DNA from 2 places in the Aeromonas aquatilis genome. Region 1 is predicted to be linked to the other one. Evidence: riboswitches for the same ligand, from Rfam matches in the RefSeq annotation. Region 1 holds a riboswitch; the other holds the start of a gene.
The links. Region 1 has a riboswitch for thiamine pyrophosphate ahead of thiC (phosphomethylpyrimidine synthase ThiC). Riboswitches for the same ligand answer to the same signal wherever they lie in the genome.
Positions count from the first base shown of each region.

Region 1 (7,743 bases):
TTGCGCTTGAGGCGGTTACTCATGGAGAAGCCGCAGTAGGTGCAGTCGTTGGCGCAGAGGTTCGACAGATAGAGCGGCACATAGAAGCCGATGGTGTTGCCAAAACGCTGGCGGGTGAGCCGCTCGGCCTCGGCTGCCATCTGCGGCAGATAGGCTTCGGCGGCAGGGGAGATCAGCGCCATAAAATCGGCCAGGGTACGCCGTGGTGCGCTCAGGGCTCGCGCTACATCGGCGGCGGTCTTGGCGCGGATCTGCATGCCGATATCGTCCCAATCCAACTCCTGCCATCGGTCAAGAAAGGTAGGCTCCTTAGCTCTCCCCCCCGGCGCCCTCACCCCCTCTCCCAAAGGGAGAGGGGGGGGCAGAACGTCAGGATCGGGGGATGTGGCGAAAGAGGACATGGCGATTGGCTCTTGCCCCGAGCCAGCATCATGACTCATAACGCCCCCAGAAATTCGGTCAGCGGGCTGGAGGCTTGGGCCTGCAGGGCGCGGGCGCCAAGGCCTGCCTCATAGGCGCTGCGCCCAGCGCTGCAGGCGAGCGCAAAGGCGCGGCCCATGGCGACCGGGTCGCCGCTCACCGCGATGGCGGTGTTGACCAGCACGGCATCGGCGCCCAGCTCAAAGGCGGCGGCGGCATGGCTCGGCGCACCGATCCCCGCGTCCACCACCACGGGCACATTGGCCTGCTCGACGATGATGGAGAGAAACTCCCGGGTCACCAGCCCCTGATTGGAGCCGATGGGCGCGCCAAGCGGCATCACGGCAGCGCAGCCCACCTCTTCGAGCCGCTTGCAGAGCACCGGGTCGGCGCCGCAGTAGGGCAGCACCACAAAGCCCTCTTTCACCAGCTGCTCGGCGGCTTTCAGCGTCTCGATGGGATCGGGCAGCAGATAGCGCGGATCGGGGTGGATCTCCAGCTTGAGCCAGTTCGTCCCCAGCGCCTCGCGGGCGAGCTGGGCGGCAAACACTGCCTCGGCGGCGGTCTTGGCGCCGGAGGTGTTAGGTAGCAGCTTGACCCCGAGTTGCAGCAAGGGGCTCAGGATATCGTCGTGGGCCTTGCCCGGTTCGAGCCGCTTGATGGCCATGGTGACGAGCTGGGAGCCGCTCGCCTCGATGGCGGCGGCCATCAGTTCCGGGCGGGCAAACTTGCCGGTGCCGGTAAAGAGGCGCGATGAGAAGGTGTGATCGGCAATCTTGAGCATGTCAGCCTCCCGCCACAGTGGTAAGAAGAGATGAAGTTCCGCCGCAAGGCAGAGCACTCGAAGTTGGGAACGCAAGCATCATGGATCAGCCTCCCGCAATGGCGGTAAATAGGTGAAGTTCATCCCCGTCATTGAGACGGGTCTCGGCCCAGCGGCCACGGGGCAGCACGGCGCCGTTAAGGGCCACCGCCACCCCCTGTGGATTAACGTCTTGCGCCGCCAGCAGGTCGGCCACGCTCTGCCCTGCCGTCAGAGGCTGCGCTTTATCGTTGAGTCGAATGGTGAGGGTCATGGGGTGATCTCCTTATCGTGTGTCGGGCATCGCCGCTGTCCGCAGACCGGGCAATCGGGATCGGGGGCCAGAGTGAGGGTCTGCCACTGATGGGTCAAAGCATCGAAGCGGCGCAATGTGCCAGCGACCGGGCTCGGCATCCCGAGCAGCAGTTTCAATGCCTCCAGCGCCTGCAAGGAGCCCATCACCCCCACCAGCGGGCCGGTGACGCCGCTGGTCTCGCAGCTCTGGGCGAGCTTGGTATCCAGCGGATAGAGGCAGGCGTAGCAGGCGTGATCGCTGCTGGTACGCGCCATCAGCTGCCCCTGCCAACCCACTGCGGCGGCGGAGATCCAGGGCTTGCCCTGCTCCACGCAGGCGGCGTTGATGGCCTGACGGGTGGCGAGGTTGTCACAACAGTCGATCATCAGATCTACCTCGGCCACAAACTCCGGCAGGCTGGCGGCATCGAGTCGCTGGTTGATGGCGATCAGCTCCACCAGCGGGTTGTGGGCGGCCAAGCGCTCGCGGGCCAACTCCGCCTTGGAGTGGTTGACTGACTCGCTATCGAACAGGATCTGGCGCGGCAAGTTGCTGGAATCGACCGTATCGCCATCGGCGAGCCACAAGGTGCCCACCCCGGCTCCGGCCAGATAGAGGGCCAGCGGCGAGCCAAGCCCGCCCAAGCCCACGATCAGCACGGATTTATCCTTGAGCCGTGCCTGCCCTTCTTCACCCACTTCCGCCAGCATCAGCTGGCGGCCGTATCGCAGATACTCTTTGTCACTAAGAGACGCACCATCAGAGCGCATGTTCAGCCTCCCGTATAACGGTGGCCGAACGCGGCTCATCACCCGCCCCCACGGCGGCGAGCAGCCGTTCGGTCGCCCCCTGCCAGTCATCGCTGGCAGTGATGGCCGAGACCAACGCGATGCTGCCGACCCCGCTTGCCTTGACCGCCGCCACCCGCTCCTCGCTGATGCCGCCGATGGCGACAGTCGGCCACTCCGTCATCAGGGCGCGGTAGCGGTGCAGCCGCACTAGCCCCTGCGGGCGTGAGGGCATCGCCTTGGTGTTGGTCGGGAAGATATGGCCGAGCGCGATATAGGAGGGGGCGAGCTCGCGCGCCCGCATCAGCTCGAAGTAGCCGTGGGTGGAGATGCCAAGGCGCAGCCCGGCCGCCTGAATGGCGGCGAGATCGGCGGTCTCCATATCCTCCTGCCCCAGATGCACGCCCCAGGCGCCCGCCTCGATGGCCTGCTGCCAGTAGTCGTTGATAAAGAGCCGCGCCCCATGACGGCGACCAAGCTCAACCGCATCGCGAATGGCCGGTGCTACCTGAGCGGCGGGCAGATTCTTGATCCGCAGCTGGATGGTCTTGACCCCCTGCCCCAGCAGGCGGCGCAGCCACTTGACCGAGTCCACCACCGGATAGAGACCGAGGTTGTGTTCAGTCGGCGCGAAGGGGCCCTGCGGCAGGCGGGCGCTGCTTGTCTCATAAAGCCCGAAGCGGCGATCGAGGGTTGAACCCGCCAATACGGCGCGGGGGAAGTGGGCAAGACTGCTTGGCCAGCCAAGATGGGCGATGGGCCCAGGGCCTGCCCCCACTCCTTGCGCCGCCGCCAGCCCCTGTTGCAAGTAGGCGCGAGCGAGGGTGATGGCATCCTCCACCGGATAATCCTGCGCCACCACGGCGGCGATGGCGCTGGCGTAGCAGCAGCCGGTGCCGTGGCCGTGGCGGGTATTCAGGCGCGGTGCCGCCAGCCAGAACTCGCGGGTCTCATCCTGGTAGTAATCGAGGCAGAGATCGCCACTCCACTCCAGATGGCCCCCCTTCACCAGCACGGCGCGGGCGCCGAGTTCACGCAGACGGCGGGCGGCGAGGCGCACCAGTTCGGGGCTGCTGACCGGCAGTCCGGTCAGGGCTTCCAGCTCGGGGCCGTTGGGGGTAATAAGCGACAGACGTGGCAGCAGCTGTTCACGCACCGCCTCCAGCATATTGGGCTCCGCCATCGGGGTGCCGCTGCTGGCGATGGCCACCGGGTCGTAGACCACGAAGGGGGCCTCGATGGCAGCCAGTCGACGGGCCAGCACCTCCACATGGAGCCGGGTCGGCAGCAGACCGATCTTGATGGCGGCAGGCGGCAGATCGACGCCGAGGGCGTCGATCTGGGCGGTGAAGGTCTGCATCAGCACGGGGTCAACCATCTTCACCGCCACCGAGTTCTGGGCGGTAATGGCGGAGATGACCGAGCAGCCGTGCACGCCAAGGTCGTGCAATGTGTGCAAGTCGGCCTGAATACCGGCGCCACCGCCGGAGTCTGAACCGGCGATGGTCCAGACCACAGGCTGCGAGTCCGTCACAGGCGGCAGATCGGCGGGGCTGACAGCCCCGCTTGCGCTGCTCACGCCTCCTCCCCTGCGGCCTGTTTCAGCGCCGCCGCCTGATGGTAGATCTCGCCGCCAGTCTCCTTGAAGGTCTCCGCCATGCGGGCCATGCCGCTCTCCACCTGAGCCACCACCTGCTCCTGCTGGCCATCCATGCCGACCAGCCTGATCTCAACGGCTTCCAATTTCGCCGCGTAATCGCGCACGTCCTGAGTGATCTTCATGGAGCAGAACTTGGGCCCGCACATGGAGCAGAAGTGGGCCACCTTGCCGGACTCCTGCGGCAGGGTTTCGTCGTGGTAGGCGCGAGCGGTGTCGGGGTCGAGGGCCAGATTGAACTGATCCTCCCAGCGAAACTCGAAGCGCGCCTTGGACATGGCGTTGTCGCGGATCTGGGCCCCCGGGTGGCCTTTGGCAAGGTCAGCGGCGTGGGCGGCGATCTTGTAGGTGATGAGCCCCTGCTTCACATCCTCCTTGTTGGGCAGCCCCAGATGCTCCTTGGGAGTGACGTAGCAGAGCATGGCGCAGCCGTACCAGCCGATGAGCGCGGCGCCGATGCCGGAGGTGAAGTGATCGTAACCGGGCGCGATGTCGGTGGTGAGCGGGCCCAGCGTATAGAACGGAGCCTCGTGGCAGTGCTCCAGCTGCTCGGTCATGTTGCGCTCGATCATGTGCATCGGCACGTGACCCGGCCCCTCGATCATCACCTGCACGTCGTATTCCCACGCGATCTTGGTCAGCTCGCCCAGAGTGCGCAGCTCGGCGAACTGGGCCTCGTCGTTGGCGTCATAGACGGAGCCGGGGCGCAGACCGTCGCCCAGCGACAGGGCCACGTCATAGGCGGCGCAGATCTCGCAGATGTCGCGAAAGTGCTGGTAGAGGAAGTTTTCCTTGTGGTGGGAGAGGCACCACTTGGCCATGATGCTGCCGCCGCGCGACACGATGCCGGTGAGGCGCTTGGCGGTCATCGGCACGAAGCGCAGCAGGACGCCGGCGTGGATGGTGAAGTAGTCCACCCCCTGCTCGGCCTGCTCCAGCAGGGTGTCGCGGAACAGCGCCCAGGTAAGGTCTTCGGCGATGCCGTTGGTCTTCTCCAGCGCCTGATAGATGGGCACGGTACCGATGGGGACAGGGCTGTTGCGCAGGATCCACTCGCGGGTCTCGTGGATGTAGCGACCGGTGGAGAGATCCATGACGGTGTCGGCGCCCCAGCGGGTCGACCAGACCAGCTTCTCCACCTCCTCTTCGATGCTGGAGGTGACCGCCGAGTTGCCGATGTTGGCGTTGATCTTCACCAGGAAATTGCGGCCGATGATCATCGGCTCCGCTTCCGGGTGGTTGATGTTGCTGGGGATGATGGCGCGACCGGCGGCCACCTCATCGCGCACAAATTCGGGGGTGATATTTTCCGGCAGACGGGCACCGAAATCGCGGCCCGGATGCTGGGTGCGCAACAGCTCGGAGCGCACCCGCTCGCGCCCCATGTTCTCGCGGATGGCGATAAATTCCATCTCGGGAGTGACGATACCGGCGCGAGCGTAGTGGAGCTGGGTCACCCGGCGGCCCGGCTTGGCACTGCGCGGCTTTGGCAAGTGCTCGAAGCGCAGGTGATCCAGCCCCTCGTCGGCCAGCCGCTCCTGAGTGAAGGTGGAGCTGAGCCCCGGCAGTTCGTCGGTGTCATCCCGCTCCAGCACCCAGTTCTCCCGCAGGCGCGGCAGGCCGCGGCGCACGTCGATGGCGACCCCCTCCTCGCCGTAACGGCCCGAGGTGTCGTAGACCGGCACCGGCTCGTTGGGCTCGAATTGGGGATTTTCTTTGGTGCCGCCGACGAAGGTGTCGGCCAGCTGGATCTCCCGCAGGGGCACACGGATATCGGCGCGGGAGCCTTCGATAAAGATGCGGCGGGAGTTGGGGTGAGCCATCCCCTTGAGGCTGTCGATAAAGGCCTGAGCGCTGGAGCGCTGCTCGCGGCGGCTGGATTTGGTAGTATCAGATACGGAAGTAGACATAGCAAAACTCACATTAACTGGTTGAAGTTATGGGTGTTTGCTTGTCTGGAGTTCGAGGAGAAGATGAACTTGCGGCGGGGTGTTTATCTCGGGAGGGAGTGCGCGCGGGATGGATCTCCGCGCTGCTGTACTGCCCCTTCCCGCTCTCTGCACGCTGTGGGCAAGGCACCCCACGTGCTGGAAAACCGGACGGGACAGACTCCCTCCTGTGCGCCCTAACCCATCAAGGGTGATCCCTTCGATGAGCGGAAGAGGCTTGTACCTCCCCCGGCGCGGTAACCCGCAAGTTACCCTTGTTCCCTTCGCAGGTTTTAACCTGATCAGGTTCCACGGATCCCGAATTAACGGTCTCAGCTTCGCGTCGTTCGACGGTCAGCACTCCGACAAGATGGCGCCAGTATAAGGGGGAAAATCTAAAGCACAAGCCGTTAACAAGATGGGGCAATCCTCCTCCGGATTGATGACAAGGACTTCGCTTAAGCGACCCTGTTCATCGCGGCTCAGCACCAGCGCACTCCCTTCGTGCAGATCGGCGGCCGAACCGTTGACCCAGCGCACCTGCGGATTGAGTGGCACAGTGCCCAGGGTGGCCAGCGTGAGCTGCCGGTCATCGAAGGATTGCAGGCGATCTTGCGCCCGCTGCCAGGGCTGATTGGCCAGCGGGGCTCTGGCGGCCAGCAGCTCAATGCGGGTGGCAACGCCATCAGCCACCAGCAGAGCGAGCTGGTCGCCGGGTTTGAGTGGCTGCGGCCAAATCTCCCCCTGCCGCCAGACGACGGCACTGCCCAGCTCCACTTCGGCCCCCTGAAATTGCAGGCGGATACCATCGCTGTGCTCCAGCTCCACCAGCCACAATTCGTCAGCTCCCGCCTGCGCCGCCCAGAGCGGTACACTCAGCATCCATGCACACCACTTTCTCGATTGTTCCATCTTCGTTCGTCCCTGAACAAAAAGCCCATGCTGGACAAGCATGGGCTTCATTCGGGAGCATTTCTAATCGGAACGCAGAGATCGGATCAGTCATCCTCGCGGCAGCGGCTCAGGCGCATGCCGTCAAACTTGCATTCCAGCTCGAGCCAGCGCCCTTCGAACGGCGCCAGACTGTTGTCCGAGGTGGTGTAGCCCCAGATCCGCCCCCCTTCGACCGGCCCCTCCAGATCCATCTCGTCCTTGTCATCTTCGTCGAGGGCTTCGACCTTGCGTACATAGCGCACGCCGTTCTCCACCACCCCCTTCATCTCGACCCAGGTACCGCCGAGATCATCCTCGTTGAGCCAATCCTTGAAACGGGTCTGGTCGTCGATCACGAACGGCAGACCGTTGACCATCAACTGGCCAAGCTGCCAGGTGGTGCGGCCGGTCAGTTTGAATTCGGTCGCCTGTGCGGTTCCAAGTGGCAACAAGATCAACAGCAGGAGGGCGCAGAGAGACTTCTTCATCAGGGATCCTCGGGGTTACACTGGCAAACAGGATGCCGAATCCGGTGTGAAAAGAGCGTGAAACGCTCACCAACCAGGAGAGCAAAGCATGAAGATTTTGGTAGTGGAAGACAATCCTCAGGTGGCGGAAACCATCATGGATTATCTGGAGCTGGCCGGTCACCGTCTCGATTGTGCCTATCACGGTCAGGCGGCGCTGCAACTGCTGGAGGAGCAGCGTTTCGACGTCATCATCATGGATGTGATGATGCCGCGCCTCGATGGCCTCAGCACGGTGGCGCGCCTGCGCGAGCAGGGGATTGCCACCCCCGTACTGTTTCTCACCGCCCGCGACAGCCTGGAAGACAAGCTGGCAGGCTTCAAGGCGGGAGGGGATGACTATCTGGTCAAGCCGTTCGCCATGGAGGAGCTGGAGGTGCGGCTGCAAGCCCT
Region 1 covers NZ_JBSTYP010000015.1:61,554-69,296, reverse strand. Annotated here, with positions in the region: gene thiH (2-iminoacetate synthase ThiH) at 1-401, opposite strand, end outside; gene ACW5W8_RS07935 (thiazole synthase) at 437-1,204, opposite strand; gene thiS (sulfur carrier protein ThiS) at 1,290-1,496, opposite strand; gene ACW5W8_RS07925 (HesA/MoeB/ThiF family protein) at 1,493-2,287, opposite strand; gene thiE (thiamine phosphate synthase) at 2,277-3,884, opposite strand; gene thiC (phosphomethylpyrimidine synthase ThiC) at 3,881-5,872, opposite strand; TPP riboswitch at 6,153-6,265, opposite strand; gene ACW5W8_RS07910 (hypothetical protein) at 6,245-6,802, opposite strand; gene ACW5W8_RS07905 (hypothetical protein) at 6,889-7,311, opposite strand; gene ACW5W8_RS07900 (response regulator transcription factor) at 7,400-7,743, shown strand, end outside.

Region 2 (7,743 bases), on a different contig from region 1:
GTGCTCGCCTCCTCCATCCTGTGGCGTGAGGTGGTGACGCAAGTCGCCAAGTCCTATCCGGACGTGACGCTGAACCATATGTATATCGATAACGCCACCATGCAGCTCATCAAGGATCCGTCCCAGTTCGATGTGCTGCTCTGCTCCAACCTGTTCGGCGACATTCTCTCCGACGAGTGCGCCATGATCACCGGTTCCATGGGACTGCTCCCCTCTGCCAGCCTCAACGAATCGGGTTTCGGCCTGTTCGAACCGGCCGGCGGCTCGGCCCCCGATATCGCCGGCAAAGGGATCGCCAACCCCATCGCCCAGATCCTCTCCGCCGCCCTGATGCTGCGCTACAGCTTAGGGATGGAGGCTGCCGCCCAGGCCATTGAGCAGGCCGTGGCCCAGACCCTGGCCGAGGGTTACTTCACCGCCGACCTGCATCAGGCCAGCGCCCGCCACTCGGTGCAGAGCACGTCCGAGATGGGTAGCCAGATCGCCGCCCGGATCTGAGCCGCATAACAGAGAACAAAGGAAGAGAGAAGCAATGGCCAAGACCCTCTATCAGAAAGTATTCGACGCCCATGTGGTACGGGAAGTGGAAGGTGAAACGCCCCTCATCTACATCGACCGCCATCTGGTACATGAAGTGACCAGCCCGCAGGCATTTGACGGCCTGCGCGCCATGAATCGCCAGCTGCGCCGCCCGGATCTGACCTGGGCCACCATGGATCACAACGTCTCCACCACCACCAAAGACATCGCGGCCTCCGGCGAGATGGCCCGCATCCAGATGGAGACGCTGGCGGACAACTGCAAGGAGTTCGGGGTTCGCCTCTACGATCTCAACCACAAATATCAGGGGATCGTCCATGTGATGGGCCCCGAGCTCGGCATCACCCTGCCCGGCACCACCATCGTCTGCGGCGACTCCCACACCGCCACCCACGGCGCCTTCGGCTCGCTGGCCTTCGGCATCGGCACTTCCGAGGTAGAGCATGTGATGGCGACCCAGACCCTGAAACAGGGCCGCGCCAGGACCATGCGCATTTCGGTCAACGGCAAGCTGGCCGAAGGCATCAGCGCCAAAGACGTGGTACTGGCCATCATCGGCAAGGTCGGCCATGCCGGTGGTACCGGCTACGTGGTGGAGTTTGCTGGCGAGGCCATTGCAAGCCTCTCCATGGAAGGGCGGATGACGGTCTGCAACATGGCCATCGAGCTCGGCGCCAAAGCGGGCATGATTGCCCCCGACCAGACCACCATCGACTACATCCGTGGCAAGGAGTTTGCCCCCAAGGGCGAGGCGCTGGAACAGGCCATTACCTACTGGCAGAGCCTCAAGAGCGATGAAGGTGCCCGTTTCGATGACGAAGTGGTGCTGGACGCCGCCGATATCGCCCCCCAGGTCACCTGGGGCACCAACCCGGGTCAGGTGATTGCCGTCAATGAGCCTATTCCGGCGCCGGAATCCTTTAGCGATCTGATGGAGCAGCAGTCCGCCCGCAAGGCGCTCGCCTACATGGATTTGCAACCGGGCCAGAAGCTCTCCGATGTTGCCATCGACAAGGTGTTTATCGGATCGTGCACCAACAGCCGCATCGAGGATCTGCGCGCTGCCGCCGCCATCGCCCGCGGTCGCAAGGTGGCAGCTGGCGTGCAGGCGCTGGTGGTGCCTGGCTCCGAACAGGTGAAGGCACAAGCCGAAGCCGAGGGGCTGGACAAGATCTTCATCGAGGCCGGTTTTGAGTGGCGCCTGCCCGGCTGCTCCATGTGTCTGGCGATGAACAACGACCGGCTGCAACCGGGGGAGCGCTGCGCCTCCACCAGCAACCGCAACTTCGAAGGGCGTCAGGGCCGCGCTGGCCGCACCCATCTGGTGAGCCCGGCCATGGCCGCCGCTGCCGCCGTCACCGGCCGCTTCGCCGACATTCGCGCACTGTAAGAGGACATTTCGATGACAGGATTCAAACAGCATAAAGGGATCGTCGTCCCCCTCGACAGCGCCAACGTCGACACCGACGCCATCATTCCCAAACAGTTTTTGCAAAAAGTAAACCGCATCGGTTTTGGCAAGCACCTGTTCCACGACTGGCGCTTTCTGGACGATGCCGGCCAGCAGCCAAACCCCGAGTTTGTACTGAACCAGCCGCAATTTGCCGGTGCCAGCATTCTGCTGGCCCGCGAGAACTTCGGCTGCGGGTCTAGTCGCGAGCACGCCCCCTGGGCGCTGGCCGACTACGGCTTCAAGACCATCATAGCCCCGAGCTTTGCCGACATTTTCTACGGCAACGCCATCAACAATGGCATGGTGCCGGTGCGCCTGAAGGAGGAAGAGGTCGACGCCCTGTTCCAGCTGGTGGCCGCCAAACCGGGCATCCAGATCGAGGTAGATCTGGAAGCGAATCAGGTGCGCGCAGGTAGCCTCAGCTTCGGTTTCGAGATAGATGAGTTCCGCCGTTACTGTCTGCTCAACGGCTTGGATGCCATCGGTCTGACCCTGCAGCACGAGGCCGCCATCAGCGCCTTTGAGGCGAAGCAGCCGAGCTGGATTTAACGCGCCAGTTGCAAAAAAACGAGTAGAATCAACAGGGAGCTTCGGTTCCCTGTTTTACTGTCCGCTACGCTTCCCACTTTGGGCCACCGGAACTGGCCCGTGCCACAGGAAAGGATGATGAAGAGACCGACGGCAATTCCTCTGCTCTGTGCCCTGCTGCTTGCCCTGCCTGCGGGGGCCAGCCAAACCAGCTTCAACAACAGCCTCGGCCAGATCAGCGTCGGCTGGCAGGATAGCGAAGGCAAATCCCAACAGCTCACCTACCGACTCGAACAGGGCAAGTTGCCGCCCCTTATCGCCTATCGCCCGGCCAGAATGCAGGAGGAGGTATTGCAGGTGTTGCTGCGGGAGGTGCGCCAGAACTACCCCGAGGTGCAGTTCACCCTCGCTCGCCCCTCGCTGGAGCTGCATCTGAAAAGCCGTAATCAGGACAAGGCGCGCGAGGCGATGGCCTTTCTGCAGTCCAAGCGGAGCAAAGAGGAGCAGGCGTGGCTGACCAAACACTACTTCCAGTACTTCAACACCCCGGACGGGCAGCTGGCGGTGAAGCAGGACCATGTACGCATCGCGCTGGAGAGTCGCAGCGGGCTGGCTCCGCTGGCGGATCAACTCAAGCAGCAGGGCAGCACCGAAACGGAAGCTCGCCAGAAGACCGTGGCCCATATGCTCACCTTTATCCAGAGCATCCCCTACCAGCAACTCGATAGCCTGAACGGAAGGCAGGGCAAGGGCTTTCTCCCGCCCCGTCAGGTGCTGGAGCAGAACCGGGGGGATTGCGACAGCAAGGTAACCCTGATGGCCGCCATGCTGGCCCAACTCTTTCCGGAGCTGAAACAGGCCATGGTGTTCGTCCCCGGCCATGCCCTGCTGGCCGTTGACCTGCCCGCCAAGCCGGGGGATGTGACCCTCAACTGGCAAGGGCAGAACTACCTGCTGCTCGAACCTACCGGTCCCGCCACCTTGCCTGCGGGCCAAATAGCATCGACCAGCAAAACGCTGGTCGATAGCAAGCAGTTGAGTGTCCAGCCGGTTCAGGAGAAAGGCTAATCCCCTCCCTCTGCCGATGGGGAGAGAGGATTAACTCTGAGGCAAAAATTCTACCGCCAGCAGTAACCCGTCCTCCTCCTCCAGCACCCGGATAATACGAGCCTGTGCTTCGAAGGGGGGGAGCAGGTTGTTATGGGTGGCAAGGCTGACCCGGATAGGTTGGTTGATGTCGAGCTGGTGTTCAGAGACCGCAATCCCCATGCCGTTGGCACTGAGATCCCGGCAGATCCCCTCCAGCACCAGCTGCTGCTGATAGACGGTGACCGGAGCATTGATGACCATGCGCGCAAAGGCACGCCTTTCCTTGGTATTGGTAAGCACGCGAACATCCTCTGTTGGGTGGGCGTCATCTCATGGGTATTGCACAATTGTGCTGGTCTACCCAAAAGAACGTTAATACAATGCGGTTCGTTTCTCAAACGGGGTGCGGTTTACCGCTGAGATTATACCCGTGAACCTGATCCAGATAATGCTGGCGGAGGAATTTGAGGCACGGCGCTCATTTTTTGCGCCCTCATCCGCTGGCACCTCGTTATTAACAAGTAATAGGGAGTGCCATCCATGAAGACCCTGCTGCTGGTCGCCACCGGCCTGCTGTCGGCCAATGTGTTCGCCGCCGACACCCTCACCGTCTATACCTACAGCTCTTTCACTGCCGAGTGGGGCCCGGGGCCCAAGATCAAGCAAGCCTTCGAGAAAGAGTGCGACTGCACCCTCAATCTGGTTCCCCTCGAAGATGGGGTCGCCATCCTCAACCGGCTGCGGCTGGAGGGCAACCACAGCAAAGCTGATCTGGTGCTGGGGCTCGACGATGCCCTCATCAGCGAAGCCAAGCAGAGCGGCCTGTTCGCCCCCCATCCCGCCAAGCTGGATGGCATCAAGGTGCCGGGTGGCTGGCAGGATGACACCTTCGTCCCCTACGACTGCGGCTACTTCGCCTTCGTCTATGACAAGGACAAACTCAAGCAGCCACCCAAAAGCCTGAAAGAACTGGTGGAGCGCCCCGACCTCAAAGTGATCTATCAGGATCCTCGCACCTCCACCCCGGGGCAGGGGCTGATGCTGTGGATGAAGTCTGTTTATGGCGACAAGGCGCCTGCCGCCTGGGCCGAGCTTGCCAAAAAGACGGTCACCGTCACCAAGGGGTGGTCAGAGGCTTATGGCATGTTCCTCGATGGCGAAGCGGACATGGTGCTCTCCTACACCACCTCTCCGGCCTATCACCTGATTGCCGAGAACAAGCCCCAGTATCAGGCTGCGGCATTTGAAGAGGGGCACTACCGTCAGGTGGAAGTGGCCGCCAAGCTGAAGAGTGCCAAACAGGAGACGCTGGCTGACCAGTTCCTGCAATTTATGGTGAGCCCCGCCTTCCAACAGGAAATCCCGACCGGCAACTGGATGTATCCCGTTATCGACACGCCGCTGCCCAAGGGCTTCGAGCAGATGATCACCGTAGCCAAGCCGCTCGCCTTCAGCAGCGATGAGGTGGCCACCAATCGCAAAGGGTGGATCCGCGAGTGGCTGCAAGCCGTCACCCAGTGAGCCGTTATCTGAAACCACAGGCGCGTCCCCTCTGGTGGTTGCCGGGCAGTGCTGCCACCCTGTTGATCCTGCTGTTATCCCTCGGGCCGCTGACGGCCCTGCTGTGGCAGGCCGGTTCGCTGGCACCCCGCACCCTGCTCGCAGATCCTTATCTGCGCCATGTGCTGGGCTTCAGCCTTTGGCAGGCACTGCTCTCCACCCTGCTCAGTCTCGGGCTGGCCATTCCGGTGGCCCGCGCGCTGGCGCGGCGCCGTTTCATTGGCCGAACCCTGCTGATCAAGCTGTTTGGTCTCTCGCTGGTACTACCTGTCATCATCGCCATCTTCGGCATAGTAGCGGTACACGGCAAACAGGGGTGGCTGCCGCAGGTGCTTCGCACCTTGGGGCTGGATCCCGGCAACTATCTCTACGGTCTGTTTGGCATCCTGCTGGCCCACGTTTTCTTCAACATGCCACTGGCGGCCCGGCTGATGCTGCAGAGCATAGAGAGCATCCCCGAATCGAGCTGGCGCCTCGCCAGCCAGCTCGGCATGCGCTCATCCCATATCTTCCGGCTGCTGGAGTGGCCACTGATCCGCGGCATATTGCCGGGGCTGGCCAGCCTCATCTTTATGCTCTGCTTCACCAGCTTCACTACCGTGCTGGCGCTGGGCGGCGGCCCCAAATCCACCACCCTGGAGGTGGCCGTCTATCAGGCCCTGCGCTTTGACTTCGATCTCGCCACCGCGGGCGGACTGACGCTGGTGCAGCTCATCCTGACCGCCGCCCTGCTCGCCCTGCAGCACAAGCTGCAGAGCACCCCGGCCAGCAGGGTGACTCCCCGTAGCCCCTGCCTGCGGCCGGATCGCCACCAGCCTGGTACGGCGGTGGTGGATGCGCTTTCGCTCTGCATCGGGCTCGCCATCTTTCTGCCGCCGCTGCTAGCCATCGTGGTGGCTGGCCTTCACCCCGGCCTGCTGACGGCGCTCACCTCCAGCAAGCTGTGGCAGGCAAGCGGCCAGTCGCTGCTGATTGCGCTGGCGGCAGGCACCCTGGCGACCCTGCTTGGCAGCGGCCTGCTGCTCACCAGCCGTCACCTCAAGGTACGCACCCGCCAGCGACGGGCTGCCGCCCTGTGGGAGGCCAGCGGCTCGATGATCCTGATGATCCCGGCGGTGGTGCTCTCTACCGGTCTCTTCATCCTGTTTATGCCCTTTGCCGACGTGTTCGCCCTCGGCCCCTGGCTGGTGGTGCTGGTCAACGCCCTGATGGCGCTACCCTATGTGCTGCGCACCCTCTCAGCCCCCATGCAGCTGGTGGTGCGCCAATACGACCGGCTGGCCGACAGTCTGGGGGTACGCGGCCTGCATCGCCTGCGACTGGTGGAGTGGCCGCTGCTGCGCCGCCCGCTGGCACTGGCGATGGCGCTGTCGATGATCCTCTCGCTGGGGGATCTCGGCGCCATCGCCATGTTTGGCAGTCAGGAGCTTACCACCCTGCCCTGGCTGCTCTATCAACAGCTCGGCAGCTACCGGCTGACCGACGCGGCCGCCACCGCCCTGCTGCTGCTGACACTCTGCTTCTCCCTGTTCTGGCTGGTGGAACGGGGGCTTGGAGGAAAACATGCTGAACATTGATACGCTGGTGACCAGCTACCCCGACTGGCGCGTCAGCTTCAGCGCAGCCCTGCCCAAAGGGGAGATCACCGCACTGATCGGCCCAAGCGGCGCTGGCAAGTCGACCCTGCTCGGGATGATCGCCGGTTTCGTGCCGGTGGAGTCAGGCTGCCTCAGCTTCGATGGCGAAGATCTGCTGCCGCTGGGCCCGGCCGAGCGACCGGTCACCACCCTGTTTCAGGATCACAACCTGTTCCTCCACCTGTCGGTGTTCGACAATATCGCCATCGGCTTGCACCCGGGTCTGCGCCTCAGTGCCGCCCAACGGGCACAGGTGATCGATGCAGCAGGGCGGGTCGGTCTTGGCGAGATGCTAAGCCGCCTGCCTGAACAGCTCTCCGGCGGCCAGCAGCAGCGGGTCGGGCTGGCCCGTGCGCTGGTGCGCGGCAAGCCGCTGCTGCTGCTGGATGAGCCCTTCTCTGCCCTCGATCCCGCCTTGCGCCGCGAGATGCTGGCCGAAGTGGCGCGCCTCGCCTGCGAACAGGGCATTACCGTACTGATGGTCTCCCACAATCCGGAGGATGCCCAGCTGATTGCCGATCAGGTGCTCTTTGTCGACGAGGGACGCATCGCCCTGCAAGGCACGCCGGATATTCTGCAAAACAGCAACCACCCGGGGCTGCTGCGCTATCTTGGCCAATAGCCCTTGGGAATAAAGACTGCGCCATGATCAAAAAGGGAAGCCAAGTGGCTTCCCTTTTTCATATGAAGATAGTCAGCTAAATCAGAGATTTTCCTCGGCGAACGAAGCCAGTCGGCTGCGAACGACGCCATTAAGGAAGATGTTGGCACTGCCGTCAAAATCCTTGAAACGCTCGACGATGTAGGTGAGACCCGAGGTCACCGGACTCAGGTAGTTGGAGTCGATCTGGGCCAGGTTACCGGAGCAGACGATCTTGGTGCCCTCGCCGCAACGGGTGATGATGGTCTTGATCTGGGAAGCGGTCAGGTTCTGGC
Region 2 covers NZ_JBSTYP010000030.1:5,237-12,979, reverse strand. Annotated here, with positions in the region: gene leuB (3-isopropylmalate dehydrogenase) at 1-498, shown strand, start outside; gene leuC (3-isopropylmalate dehydratase large subunit) at 533-1,930, shown strand; gene leuD (3-isopropylmalate dehydratase small subunit) at 1,943-2,542, shown strand; gene ACW5W8_RS13295 (transglutaminase domain-containing protein) at 2,660-3,589, shown strand; gene ACW5W8_RS13290 (PilZ domain-containing protein) at 3,620-3,910, opposite strand; TPP riboswitch at 4,000-4,090, shown strand; gene thiB (thiamine ABC transporter substrate binding subunit) at 4,151-5,131, shown strand; gene thiP (thiamine/thiamine pyrophosphate ABC transporter permease) at 5,128-6,747, shown strand; gene thiQ (thiamine ABC transporter ATP-binding protein) at 6,734-7,429, shown strand; gene ACW5W8_RS13270 (PhoH family protein) at 7,511-7,743, opposite strand, start outside.
Region 2: linked by a shared signal. The riboswitch ahead of thiB (thiamine ABC transporter substrate binding subunit) and the one ahead of thiC (phosphomethylpyrimidine synthase ThiC) in region 1 are both predicted to bind thiamine pyrophosphate.